Regions from separate parts of the Paenibacillus sp. IHB B 3084 genome, predicted to be linked through region 2. Evidence: predicted binding sites of a transcription regulator. Region 2 holds the regulator's gene; the other holds the start of a gene.

Region 1 (7,399 bases), on a different replicon from region 2:
ATTCGCCGTGCGATTCGTCGGAACCCAGATGCCATTGTGGCAGTGACGGGCTGTTACGCCCAGACTTCTCCTGCCGAAATTATGGATATTCCTGGTGTCGATCTCGTTATTGGTACACAGGATCGGGACAAAATTATTCCGTTTGTTCAGGAGATTCAGGAGTCGCGCCAACCAGTGAATGCTGTGCGCAATATTATGAAAACGCGCGTGTTCGAGGAAATGGACGTACCTGATTTTGCTAACCACACACGTGCGTTTTTGAAAATTCAGGACGGCTGCAACAATTTCTGCACCTTCTGCATCATTCCGTGGTCGCGTGGTTTGTCCCGCAGCCGCGATGCCGCGAGTATTATGACTCAGGCGCGTCAATTGGTGCATGCGGGTTATAAAGAAATTGTGCTCACAGGCATTCATACAGGTGGTTATGGTGACGACATGGACAATTATGACCTGTCCGATCTGCTGTGGGATCTGGAGAAGGTGGAAGGGCTGGAGCGTATCCGTATCAGCTCGATTGAAGCCAGCCAGATAGATGAAAAAATGCTCGATGTGCTGAATCGTTCCACCAAGCTGGTGCGTCATTTCCACATTCCACTTCAGGCGGGAGATGACACCGTACTGAAACGGATGCGCCGTAAATACACAACCGAAGAGTTTTACAATAAAATGCTCATGATTCGCAAGGCGATGCCGGATGTGGCGATTACGACAGATGTTATTGTTGGCTTCCCTGGGGAGACGGACGAAATGTACCGCAACGGCTATGAGCTGATGAAAAAAATCGGCTTCTCGGAAATGCATGTGTTTCCTTATTCCAAGCGCAGTGGCACACCTGCGGCACGTATGGAGGATCAGGTGGACGAGGACGTGAAAAATGCACGTGTGCATGAGCTGATTGATCTGTCGGAGCAAATGCAGTTGGCTTATGCAGAGAAGTTTGTCGGTCAGGTGCTGGAGGTCATTCCGGAAGTTGCGCCGAAAGGGACCGAAGATAGCGGCATGCTTCACGGTTACAGTGACAATTACATTCAATTGGTGTTTGAAGGTACTGAGGATCTGGTTGGCAAGGTGTGCCGCGTGAAGCTGACGAAGGCGGGCGTTAATGAAAGTGAAGGCCAATTGGTCCGTGTGCTGGAGAATGGACTGCAAACAGCCCTATAATAACTAAAAAAAGCCTGAACAGGCAATAGAGATGGCAAACAAGGATTTCGCCTTTCCTTACAGGGAGGACGGAATCCTTGTTGCGCAAGGAAAGGGGATTACAGGATGGCAGCAAAAAAGGAAATTTCCGCAGGCGGTGTTGTGTACCGTAAACAGGGGGAGCAGCTTGAAATTCAGCTGATTACCGACCGATACGGCAAGGTCTCCTTGGCTAAAGGCAAGATGGAGCCGGGAGAAACGATCGAACAGACGGCTTTGCGTGAAATTCGTGAGGAAACAGGGCTGAACGGACGGATTATCCAGCATGTAGATATGATTGCTTATACGTATCAGCATCCTGAATTTGGGGAAGTGGACAAGGAAGTTCATTATTATCTCGTAGAGGCACTGGATGGGGATTTACAGGCACAGATTGAAGAAATTAAAGGTGTTGCGTGGCATACGCCTGAGGAAGCATGGCGTCTCCAGCGCCAAGGCGGATATGACAACAATGATGTCATTTTGAGCAAGGCGCTGTCCATGCTTGGAATTAACGTTTGATGATGTTGGGAGACATACGATTCTCTAAACGTGTCCATACAGGTAAATAGCAGACTGGCAAGACAAGCAGAGAGCTGATCACGTTAAACAGGGTTTGGGCATGAGCGACCTTGGCTCCCGGCTCGGCGGATATCCAGGCGGCTGCCATTTCCAGCCCGGGGATCAGCGGCATAAACAGCAACGCCCCGCCTACGTTCAGCAGTACATGGGACCAGGCCACAAATTTGCCGGATACGCTGCCGCCAACAGCGGCAATCAGGGCCGTCACGCAGGTGCCGACATTGGAGCCGATAACGATGGCGATACCTACATCCGCTGGCAAAGCTCCCGCAGCCGCAAGGCTGATCGCCATGCCAATAACGGCGGCGCTGCTGTGAACCAGTGCGGTCAGGCATGCTCCGGCGGCGAAGGCCCACCACATGTTGGCTGCGGCGTGGTCAAGAAACCAGCGGAACAGCCCGGCCTGCTCAATCCAAGGGCCGACTGTTTGCATCACTCGGATACCCGCAAGGATCAGCGAAAATCCGGCAAAGGCGAGGCTGATATATTGTACAGCCTGTGATCGGCTGAGTTGATTGGGGCTGGATGGTGGCCCGGCAGACGCATACTGGCGGCTGGAGACAGCCTCGCCCCACATGATGGCGGCACTCCAGCAAAGCAGCGAGCCGCAGAGCAGCGGAACAGCCAGTTTACCTAGCTGGAGCCCCATCAGCTCGGTGGTCAGACAGGTACCAATATTGGTGCCGAGGATAATGCCGAGCGTGCGGCCGTAGGTCAACAGCCCGGCGTTGACCAGTCCGATGGTCAGTACCGTTACAGCGGTGCTGCTTTGCAGCAGGGCGGTAATACCTGAGCTGAACAGCATGCCCCGCCAAGGGGAAACGGTGGCCCGGTTCAGCCAGCGCGTGAGGAAGGGGCCCGCCAAATGCCGGAGGGCCGCTTCCATCAGCTTCATCCCGCCCAAAAAAATAAGCAGCCCGCCGCACAGCGGCAAAATAACATGAATAAACACGGGCGTAGCCCCTTTTCTAAGGTTATTAATTGAATTGCGCTTATGTAACAGCCTATGATCTGTCGAGGACAGCCATGACAAGCATGACCGAGCTGTTTTTTTAGGAAAACGAAAATTTTTATAGAACTTCACAAGCTTTAAAATGTGACGTCGATATAAAGGCGGGCAGTAGCGGAGCGGTTCATTTGAATCTGAAGAAGCGTAGCGTTCGCCTTTGCAGGGGGATTCTTACCATTAAATCATTTATAAAATCCAGAGAATCCCCCTGCAACAGCGATCGTAAGATCAAATGAACCGCGGAGCCGCGCCCCATCGAACACCACATTTTTAAGGACTTTGAGTAATCCAAGAATGGGAGTGAAAGACTTTGCCTTCAGTAATATTGGAACGCAGCCGCAAAAAAAGGCTGGAGCACGCGCACCCCTGGGTGTTTAAAAATGAAATAGCCAAGGTGGAGGGTGAACCGGAGGCAGGTGATCTGGTCAATATCGTAAACCATCAGGGCCGTTATTTAGCGACGGGTTACTATAATCCAGCCTCACAAATTACGGTGCGTGTGATGTCCTACGAGCCGCTGGAAGCGATGGATCAAAGCTTTTTTGCCAAACGCTTCCGCGATTGTCTGGAGCACCGTGAACGTTTTGTGACCGGGGGAGACGCGTATCGGCTGGTATACGGCGAGGCTGATTTTTTACCCGGGCTGATTGTAGACCGTTTTGGCGACGTGTTGGTCGTACAATTGTTAACGCTCGGTATGGATCGCCGCAGGGAAGAAATCAGGGATGCACTCGTTGAATTGATTGGTCCTGTCGGTATATATGAGCGCAGTGATGTGTCTATCCGCGAGTTGGAGGGACTGGAACAGACCAAAGGGCCTTTATATGGCGACTGCCCGCGTCATGTTGTGGTAACGGAAAATGGCTTGCATATCAAGGTTGATATCGTTGAGGGCCAGAAGACAGGCTACTTCTTCGACCAGCGTGAGAATCGTGCGGCGATTGCGCCGCTGATGACGGGCTGGGGAGGACGCAGCGGAATTACGCTACAGGAAGTAGCAGCAGAACAGGGTGACGTTGGCACAGCGGTCATGAAGCCTGTGAACAAAAGCGGCAAGGTTGTGGAGTTTCCATTCTGGGATGGCGCAACCGTGCTGGAGTGCTTTTCACATACGGGAAGCTTTACGCTTAATGCCTGCAAATACGGTGCTAAAAAAGTAACCTGTCTTGATATTTCCGAGCACGCGATTGAAAGCGCACGGGATAATGTCAAGCTGAACGGATTTGAGGAACGCGTGGAGTTTGTAGTGGACGATGCTTTCCAATATTTGCGCAATCAGGTTAAAGGTGTAGAGGAACGCACCGTGCGGGCCGGAGGTAAAGGAGATACATCCAAGCCGCTAACAGCAGGGGGCGGACGTACCTTTGATGTAGTTATTCTTGATCCACCAGCCTTTGCGAAAACAAAGAATGCGGTCAAAGGAGCTACGCGGGGATATAAAGATATTAATCTGCACGGGATGAAGCTGGTCAATGAGGGCGGCTATTTAGTGACTGCGAGCTGCTCATTCCATATGCGGCCGGAGCTGTTTCTGGACGCGATTAAGGAAGCGGCGGCAGATGCCGGAAAAATCCTCCGTCTGGTGGATTGGAGAGCGGCTGGCAAGGATCATCCCCAAATTTTAGGTGTGGAAGAAGGCCATTATTTGAAATTCGCCATTTTTGAGGTGCGCAGTCGAACACAACTGTAGAATTTATAGACTGTTAACCGCATTATAAGGTAGCGGATCAAGTAGATTAGGCTCGTTTTATCCATAAATCAGTCCTGTAGAGAAGGCATACAACAAGCCTGCTTGCGGGACTGTTTGTTTTTTGAGGGAGGATAAAATGCTACAAGATGGCAAACGTACGTTCTTTTCTCCCTTGCCTCATATGCTATACTGTTGAATAGAATGTTGTTCGTTGGAAAGGAGGCCGCATCATGTCGGTCCGTTTGTTAATTGGCCGCTCAGGCAGCGGCAAAAGCACGTTAATCCGTCGTGAAATGACGGCTATGCTACGCGAGGAACCGCTAGGTAAGCCTATGCTGTTACTTGTGCCGGAGCAATCGTCATTTGCTTCCGAGCATGCGCTGCTTACAGAAGCCGGAAACGGTATTCAGGGGACGGTGCGCGCCCAGGTCATGGGATTCCATCGTCTTGCCTATTTGGTCATGCAGGAAACCGGGGGTTCGGCGTTGGTACCTGTGACGGCGGAAGGCAAGAAGATGCTTTTATATAAAATTATTCGTCGTCGCAAGGATGAACTGAGTTTATTTAAGGATTCGGGAGACCAGTTGGGCTTTGTGGATCGGTTAAATACGCTGTTTACGGAGCTAAAGCAGTACGGAAATGATACTCAGTCAGTACCGGAGCAACTGGAGCGAATGAATGCGGCGGGGGAATCGACTCCGATTTTGCGCGGTAAGCTCAAGGATATCAGTTTGATCTATGAGGATTTTGAAAGAGAGCTGGCGCTTAAATATATTGACGGCGAGGATACGCTGCGTATGCTGGCAGAGCAGATTGCCGAATCTTCCATTGTACGTGGAGCGGATATTTGGATGGATGGCTACCGCAGGTTTACGCCGCACGAATACAAGGTGGTTGAGCAGCTTATGCTGCACGCTTCTTCGTTGACGGTCGCGCTGACCTGCAACCGCAGCTACGAGAGTGGACAGCTTCCGCATGAACTGGATTTATTTCATCCTGCGGCGGCTACCTATGTAAAGCTTAAAGGGATGGCAGACGAGCTGATGATCGATACGCAGACACAATTGCTGCGACCTGATCCGCTTCCGAGATTTAAGGGCCGTCCGGCGTTGGCGTATCTGGAGGCAGATTTTGAACGTCGCGCAGGGCATCGGAATCAGGAACGACCCATTCGTCAGCAGCAGATGCGGGAGCAATGGAAGGACAAGCAGCCAGAAGAAATCAAACTGTATGCGGCAGCGAACCGACGTGTGGAGCTGGAGGGTGCAGTGCGCGAAATGCGCCGCCTGGCCCGAGATGAGGGAGCACGTTATCGGGAAATGGCGCTGTTCGTACGCCAGATTGAGGATTATGAGCCGTGGGTGGAGCCGATATTCAAACAATATGAGGTTCCGGTATTTCTGGATCAGCGCAGAAACGTATTGCATCATCCATTGGTGGAAATGATTCGAGCTTCGCTGGATATCGTTCAGCGGCGTTGGCGGTACGAGGATGTATTTCGAGCGGTCAAAACGGATCTGCTGTTGCCACAGGATGGACGGGTCAGCCGTGAGGATATGGATCGTCTGGAAAATTACGCATTGGCCTGTGGGATACAGGGCAGCCGCTGGACAGACGGACGGCCTTGGCAGGCGGTACCCAGCCTTTCGCTGGAGCTGGAGGAACAGGAGCGAAATCGTCAACGGGACGAAACACTGGATCTAATGGAGCTGTGCCGCGATGTGATCGTGACGCCTTTACGTGCGTTTGAGAAACGTCTGGGTAAGGCTCGTACTGCACTTGAGAAGTGTGAAGCGGTGTACTTGTTGCTGGAGGATGCGGAAATTGGGCATAAGCTGGATGAATTGATCCATCAGGCTGAGGAAGTGGGAAATCCCGAGCAGGCGAAGGAGCATCGTCAGGTATGGGATGCGGTGCTTGAGCTGTTGGATCAGATCGTCGAAATGATGGGTGACGAGAAGCTGGACACTTCTTTGTTTGCAGGTGTGCTGGAAACGGGGCTGATAGAATACCGCATGGGTCTTGTTCCTCCAGCTCTGGATCAGGTGCTGGTCGGAAACACAGACCGTACACGTATAGCGGGAATTCAGCATACCTTTGTGCTGGGTATGAATGAAGGTGTAATGCCGGCTGTATTTCATGAAGACGGTGTGCTGAATGAGCAGGAACGGACCGCCTTGAATGAACGGGGCGTGGAACTGGCGCCGGATATGACAAGACGTCTGCTGGATGAACGTTTTCTTGCGTATACGGCGCTCACGTCAGCCGGAAGCAGTCTGTGGATGAGCTACGCTGTGACCGACGAAGAGGGCAAGTCGTTGTTGCCGTCAGAGTTAGTACGGCATGTCCGTCAACTGTTCCCTGCTCTGGAAGAGCACCCGTTGGCTGCATATCCTTTGCCTCGGGACCCATGGGCAACGCAATGGGAGTATGCTTCCCATCCGTCCGAGGCATTGCCGCAGCTGATCGCGCAATGCCGGCAATGGCGGCATGGTGGAGAGATTTTATCTCCCTGGTGGGAGGTATACAACTGGTATGCGGGCCAGCAGGGGCGTGAAAAGGACAAGCTGCGTCAGTTGCTGACCTCACTTTTTTACGAAAATCATGCCGAAATGCGGAAGGAAACGAGTCGTCGTCTGTACGGCAGCAAGCTGCGTACCAGCGTATCCCGTATGGAACGTTTTGTCGCTTGTCCGTTTTCGCATTTTGCTTCCCATGGTCTTCGCTTGAAGGAGCGCCAAATGTATCGGCTAAAGGCACCGGATATCGGGCAGCTGTTCCATGCGGCGCTCGGAGAGATGGCGATGAATTTACGTAAACGAAATGTGAGCTGGGGCAGTCTCAGCACAGAGGAATGCCGACAAGAGGCGGAATCGACGGTGGAGCGTTTGGCTCCCCGCCTGCAAGGCGAGATTTTAATGAGCTCCAAGCGGTACGGG
Region 2 (7,399 bases):
AGAGGTCGTAAGAGGAACCAAATCATGGTTCACACGTTCGATAAAATCTTCTATATGACAGGTACGCTAAAGTATTGGGAAACGTTCCTTAACAATAGCGGGTTTAAATTTTTGAATGTAGATAGAGGCAAAACGTTAAATGTGGAAAAAGTCAAAATTGTGAATGGTATTTTCAAAGACGCTTACTTCGAGAGTGAAATAGCTAAGCTGTCACAGCGATGCCCTATTGCTTATCATCGCTATAACGAAGTTATAAAGGAATTGGGGATTATGAACCCAAATATAATATTTACAGGAGCTGCTACTACATAGTGGCTTTTTTTGTCGGAAATAATTGTCTTATAATACCGAAATATGAAACACTTCAGCGCCTGAATTTATGTTGTTAATGTCCCTGTTTTTTGGGATTTAGTATATATAAGAGGTTTGATGCCTAACTATAGAAAAGGAGATGTGAGATTTTCTCCCTCCGTTTGCCTAAGCACTTCCATGTTGCCATTAGGTATCGGGGAAGCACTCATAGCATGCTCATAAAAAACATCTTTTTTCCAGCAATGATTTGGGAAATGAATGCAGCCATTTTTCACCCCATACCCAAATATACTTTTAAGGTTTGCATAGAGAGTATACAGGATATAGACTCGTCAGAAAACCACTTTTTAATGACACACTTGGGAGAGGCTTTTTATGGTAAGGTCATTAAACAAAGAAAACGACATGAACAAGTGTATCAATGGGAACGTGATCAATATCTGACGCTAAACTAAACCGTGAAAACCCTTGACGCTCTAAGCGTTGAGGGTTTTTAATTATGTGGGGAGCAGGGGGGAGTTAAGCATTATCATGAGGTTTGACCCCAAATTGCCCCACGAAACAATATTATTGCAGAGATTTTCGTGAAGGATTCGTATGGAGATGAATTCGATACCAGTGTGGTTCCTTTTCGTATTTATCTGGATGAATATTCGCTTACTTCAAATGTTAAAATTCTGTTGAAAATGATAAAGTCCTTCCGGCTGCTAAAGGGTCCTTTATTATTGACATGCTTGTCAATGGCATAAGATGCTGTGCCTGACCCGGCCTGTTTTGCTTCGTACCAAGAGATGAATGAGTTAACCTTTGCAGGAGAAACACATTGATCGTATTGTGGGATGGTGTATACCGTGGCGCAAAAAAAAGCGGGAAGAAATCCTTCCCGCTTAAGAATGATCTTTAACGTCTGCGTTGTCTATCATTTACGCTAAACAGATTAACAGCCAGTGCATTACCTCTAGCGCGCGCAATGGCTCTTTGATTTGAACGGATCGATAATCCTCTTCTTCTCACATGACGTTTGAAATGTTTTTTACACATGATATCACCTCCCTTCACAGGAAAAGAAGGTACGATGAATCTTAGAAGCGTTTATGATTCCGCTTACGGTTGCGCTTGGAAATTTTGATGTTCAATGCATTGGTGGCTAGTGCGTTACCGCTTCTTGTTTCGGCAGCAGCGGCTTGAAAGACTTTTACGACCAGAAATTTGTTCTTACCAATACGATGCTTATACGTTTTGACTCTATTTTTGATCATCTGCATATCTCCTTTGCTAAGGTCTACTTTATTCATATGTCAGTAGCACTAACAATGTATCAGCATAAATCTATTAAAACCAAAAAGAAGCTATTACCTATGACCCTGTTATTCAGAAACTAATAAAGTATAAAGGTAAGGAATGCAAAAAAACTCGTGCTTACCTGCCTTATCCTTACCAACTTTACGTTGTAGGAAAAGTTACAGCAGATCAGCACGAGCAAAATGATAAAAAGTGAAGATAACAAACGGGGAGAAGTATATTACTTACTATAAAGGGCTTTAAGTTTTTTCTGGTAATATGTTTCCTGCTCAAGAATGTGATTCATTTGTTCAGAAAGCTCTTTATATTCTGGACTGTCCTCTGGGTAGTTATTTCTTTCGGAAAGTACAGCTTCAAGTTGCTTTTCCAATGATTTAAAATGGATAATTATTTGTATGTAATGAATGCGATCAAAGGTTGTTCTGGTTGAATTCTCCTTAGCATACACATAATCCATTGTTGGAGCTGTAAAACCTATTACGATAAAAGTCACAATAAACACTGAAATTATAATTTTTTTCATTTAATCTCTCCTAAATAAAACTATAAATATTAATATACCATATTTATCTAAAATAATTACAAAGTTATTTTTGATCCGCCAATAAGCAGAACAGTAATTGCAGATATATACCGATTAATCCATGGGCTATCAAAGGGAAAAGGATAGTAGTGAGGTAGATTCAATGTACATAAGATCAATACAAAACCGGCTTGCTATGGGCAGCCGGTTTTGTTGTAGTGAAAAGAATAACGAGGCTGAAAAATGAAAAATCAGTGGAAGTCCCGGAAGAGTCCTACAACCTTGCCCAAAATACTGACGTGCGTCAGACGAAGCGGTTCAAAGGCCGGATTTTCCGGTTGAAGTCGGATATGATCTTTTTCCTTGTAAAAAGTTTTAACAGTAGCTTCGTCCTCGTCCGTCATGGCGACGACAATGTCGCCGTTATCGGCTGTCTGCTGCTGGCGTACAATGACATAGTCTCCGTTGGCAATACCAGCCTCAATCATGCTTTCTCCTACAACAGATAACATGAATATTTTATCCTCACCAACAAAATGTTGGGGAAGAGGAAAATAATCTTCAATATTTTCTGTTGCTGTAATAGGCAGACCGGCTGTTACTTTGCCGACGACCGGAACACGACTAATGGAGTAATTAATCAAGTTGCTGTTATCCGATTCGTCTTGGCCGAGTAACTCGATGGCCCGCGGTTTCGTTGGATCACGACGAATCAGTCCCTTTTTCTCCAGACGATCCAAATGACCGTGAACCGTAGAACTGGAGGCCAATCCGACAGCCTCACCTATTTCGCGTACAGAAGGAGGATAACCCTTTAGACGCACTTCATTTCGGATAAATTCAAGAATGGCCTGCTGGCGGCTTGAAATCTTAGACATACCGTATCAACCCCATTTAGTAACGTTTGGGAAAATTATAGCATAGAACCTCCGTTCGTACAAACATAAGTTCTAAATAATCCCTAAAATAATCACGAACTTTTGTTCTCTTTTCTATTGAACAAAACAAATGTTCGTGTTATATTGTGAAAAAACATAGGAACAAACGTTTGGAGGACGCAGCCAATGATGAAATATAGCACATATCAAAGTATTTTTCCAATGGATTTAGAAAAGATGCAAAATGTCCGGAATGAGAGAAGGGCGCAGTTTGTACGGACCATTTCCAACAGTCTCCTGCCCAAACTTCTTATTCTGGTTATCGTTGCCTGGATTGCGGGTGCAGGTGTACTGACGGTATTTGCGGCTCCTTCTGTTTCGAATGAAGAGGTGGCCAAACTTATTGTACAACATGGGGATACATTGTGGCAGATTGCCTCCAATCATAAACCGGAACGAATGGATACACGGGTATATATAGAAGGAATTGTTCGGATTAACGGACTGGAAGATCGGGGAGTGCAGGCGGGCCAGGTTTTAAAGCTTCCGCATTTCTGATCTGTCACGATTAGAGCTTGTCAGGGAACGTAATGAGGGAACCTTGACAAGCTCTTTTCTACATGTCAAAGTGTATTATATCTTTGCTTATATGGAGGGGACAGAATTTGGATATAGACAGCTTGGTACAGCGCATCAATGAATTGGCTCGCAAAGCAAAAGCCGAAGGATTGACGGAAGAGGAAACAACAGAGCGCGCCAATCTTCGGGAAATTTATTTGGATAACATTCGCCGTAATTTCCGGCAGCAACTTGATACGATTGAAATTGTGGACGAAGATACATCGAAGGGAAATGGTGGGCTGACGCATTAATGTTGCTGAAGCGGCTTAGCCCACGTAATTTGCTTTTCGTTTTTTTAGGTATCTATTTTTGGTATCTATATAGATTAGGATTGGTGGCAATTGTTTTTACGCAATATATTTGGGAAGGGAATTGAGAGATGGCCCGGTCATTTGAAAGAAAAGTTCGCAAAAACACAGCGCATTTGAATAAATCGCGTAAAAAGCAAGGTATTCAAACCATTAGTGGTGCCGGTTCTGCAATGGATATTTTCCGTGGACGTAATTTTACCGTGCCAATCATGCTGGCTGGACTTGCAGTTTTGTACATGCTCATGAGTTATTTTTTGACTAAGACTGGCATGCGGGGAATGGACTGGCTTGTATTCGGTTTGTATTTGATGCTGGCTGTTATCTTTTTCATCCGTCGTCCTTATTTGAAGGTTGGAAAGAGCACGCTGTATATGCTGAAGGGTGGCAGAGAGCGTCCAATGACAGCAGAGGATATGAAAGCCATCAAGATTGAAAAGGGTTACGTAACGGTTGAAAGAAAAGGTAAAGGTGGCAATTTTATTTTCACAAAATCACTGGGCCGTTATGATACGGATGCCATTGCAGAGCGGCTTGAGAAGTTTGCGCTATCTAATCAGGTTCAAATAGACAAAAAATAACGACTTCTTTGGTGCGAATCGTTTAAATTGTCTGTGGGCTGTAGCCTCTGTAAATAAGGTCGCATGATGTTATCTCATATTACACATCGCGGCCTCTTGCTTAATATGGGCATAACGATTGGAATGCTTGTAGACGCGACAAGGCAGAACAAGCGTACATATAAAGTGGAAAGAGAGTGGATAATTCAGATGACGATTCAGGCGGTAATGTTCGATCTTGATGATACACTTCTGTGGGATGAGCGCAGCGTAGAAGAGGCATTTGACGCGGCGTGCCAGACAGGTTCCCAGGAAGCAGGCGTTGATCCGAAGGCTTTGGAAGAAGCAGTCCGCAAGGAAGCGCGTGCTCTGTATGAGTCTTATGAAACCTTTAGTTTTACTCAATTGATTGGTATTAATCCGTTTGAGGGATTGTGGGCGAATTTTACGGCAGGAGAGCAGCCTGAGTTCCGGCAATTGGAACAGTTGGCCCCTGCTTATCGAAAGGAATCTTGGCGTAGAGGTCTTCAAAAGCTGGGGATTGATAATGAAGAGTTGGCGCAAAAGCTGGCAACCCAATTTGCCTTGGAAAGACGCTCCCGCCCCCATGTTTATGAAGAAACATTTGAGATTCTGGAGCAGCTAAAAGGGCAGTATAAGCTGCTTTTGTTGACAAACGGTTCCCCTGATCTACAACAGGAAAAGCTGGATGGGGTTCCGCAGCTAGCCCCATTCTTTGATCACGTTGTTATTTCAGGTTCGTTTGGTAAAGGAAAGCCTGATCCGTCTATTTTCCAGCATGCTTTGGGACTTCTCGGTATTGAGCCTGAACATGCTTTAATGGTGGGGGATAAGCTGACGACTGATATTCAAGGGGCTCTGACGGCAGGTGTGCACTCCGTGTGGGTGAACCGAAACGCCAAAACCAATACTACAGAAATCAAGCCAAAGTTCGAAATTAAGCATCTGTCCGAATTGGATGGGATTATTCAATCGTTTAAGTAAGTGCTTTTCGGCTCTTATTTATAGTAACAAGTTAAAAAACTCCCTCCGCTCAGGTGTCTCAGAGCAGAGGGAGTTGCTTTATCCACATTAGGATGAATTCGCTATTATAGTATTATGCCTTAATAAACGATGAATCTTCAAACGGCTCGGCAATCCAGCCATTTTCTTCGATGAACAAACGTACTGCGACGATCTTCTGATTTTCCATTAAGGTGAAGAAGTGAGGAATATTTTCTGGTACCGAAATAACGTCACCAGGTGAAAGCTCAACATTAAAATATCCGATTTCTTCAGGACCTTTAATGATGAAAATGCCTTTGCCTGCCACAATAGCACGAATTTCATCTTCAGTATGCGTATGAATTTGCTCAAACTTGGCAAGCAGCTCATCCAGATTCGGTGTTGCTTCGGACAAGGTGATAACATCCCATATTTTATACCCGCGACGGGCGGCTAAATCCTTGATTTCGGGTTCAAAAGTGCTTAGAACAGCCGCTTTTTGCTCATCCGTCAGGATAAAGTTTTCTTGCAGCTCCCCGGCCAGCTTGGAAGCATCCCAATGCTCGTACAATACCTCTTGGCTCTCCAAAAATTCACGTACCTTGTCTTCATCGCTAATTCGTACATTCGTATTGCGTATTAGGATTTCAGCCATCGGTTATCCCTCTTTTCCACTTGGTTTAATGTTGTATACAGGATACCATGTCTTGAATCGTTGTACAATATTGGTTTGTAACAATTTATACTACAAACTGTAAAAATGAATATCGAGAGTGGCTTTTGTACGGAAGAAGCCGTATAAAACGTATGATTTTACTTCAATCTATCTAAATGATACGGTTTCTGCTAAACTAGGATTTAACGTTTTGCGGGGGTGAAGAGATTTTGGATAAAGTTAGCTTACAGGATGCATTACAACGAAGAATACTCATTCTTGATGGGGCCATGGGCACCATGATCCAGCAAGAGGATCTTTCCCCCGACGATTTTGGTGGGGAAGAGCTGGAGGGCTGCAACGAGATGTTGGTCTTGACCAGACCGGATGTCATTCAAGGGATACATGAAGCATACTTGGAGGCCGGATCAGACCTGATTGAAACGAATACTTTTGGAGCGACATCCGTTGTTTTGGCGGATTACGATATACCGGAGCGTGCCCGTGAGATTAATCTCGTTGCAGCTAGATTGGCGCGTAACGCGGTGGATAAGTACAGCACACCGGACAAGCCTCGTTTTGTTGTAGGAGCCATGGGACCGACGACGAAAACATTATCCGTGACAGGTGGTGTTACGTTTGCGGAGCTGATCGAGAGCTATGAAGAGCAAGCCTTGGCGCTAATTGAAGGCGGCGTGGATGCCCTGCTTTTGGAGACGTCGCAGGATACGCTTAACGTCAAAGCCGGAAGTATTGGAATTCGGCAGGCTTTTGAGAAGACGGATATGGAGCTTCCCATAATGATTTCGGGAACGATTGAACCGATGGGAACGACGTTGGCAGGGCAAATATCGAATCCTTCTGCATTTCGCTGGAACACTTGCACCCGGTGTCGATCGGGCTGAATTGTGCTACAGGACCGGAGTTTATGCGGGATCACATTCGCTCTCTCTCCGATATGTCCTCAGCAGCAATTAGCTGTTATCCGAATGCAGGTTTGCCTGATGAAAACGGTCAATATCATGAATCGCCTGATTCATTGGCCCGTAAAATGGCCGCTTTCGCCGAAAAAGGCTGGCTGAATATTGCAGGAGGTTGCTGTGGTACCACGCCTGAGCATATTCGGGTTATGAGTGAACGTATGGCGCAGTTTGAGCCGCGCCCGCTGGAAGGTCATCACCCACCGGCTGTATCGGGTATTGAGCCTGTCTATATTGAACAGGAAAATCGTCCCT

The links. Region 2 encodes LexA, which represses DNA repair genes until DNA is damaged. Its sites were predicted from a motif close to CGAACATATGTTCG; they were not measured.
Region 1: a site for LexA is predicted at 4,611-4,624, ahead of addB (helicase-exonuclease AddAB subunit AddB). Genes of this name have one in related genera too.

What each region holds. Positions count from the first base shown of each region.
Region 1 is NZ_CP013203.1:4,645,566-4,652,964, forward strand. Features, by position in the region: gene mtaB (tRNA (N(6)-L-threonylcarbamoyladenosine(37)-C(2))-methylthiotransferase MtaB) at 1-1,161, shown strand, start outside; gene ASL14_RS21800 (NUDIX hydrolase) at 1,267-1,701, shown strand; gene ASL14_RS21805 (Na/Pi cotransporter family protein) at 1,691-2,713, opposite strand; gene ASL14_RS21810 (class I SAM-dependent rRNA methyltransferase) at 3,081-4,460, shown strand; gene addB (helicase-exonuclease AddAB subunit AddB) at 4,691-7,399, shown strand, end outside.
Region 2 is NZ_CP013205.1:76,654-84,052, forward strand. Features, by position in the region: gene ASL14_RS26255 (LytTR family transcriptional regulator DNA-binding domain-containing protein) at 1-312, shown strand, start outside; partial or broken gene ASL14_RS28680 (ran-binding protein 10) at 950-1,123, opposite strand; gene ASL14_RS27545 (hypothetical protein) at 1,395-1,571, opposite strand; gene ASL14_RS26265 (hypothetical protein) at 1,835-2,137, opposite strand; gene lexA (transcriptional repressor LexA) at 2,389-3,015, opposite strand; gene ASL14_RS26275 (LysM peptidoglycan-binding domain-containing protein) at 3,205-3,573, shown strand; gene ASL14_RS26280 (DUF896 domain-containing protein) at 3,681-3,887, shown strand; gene ASL14_RS26285 (hypothetical protein) at 4,016-4,525, shown strand; gene ASL14_RS26290 (HAD family hydrolase) at 4,715-5,509, shown strand; gene ASL14_RS26295 (1,2-dihydroxy-3-keto-5-methylthiopentene dioxygenase) at 5,622-6,164, opposite strand; partial or broken gene metH (methionine synthase) at 6,395-7,399, shown strand, end outside.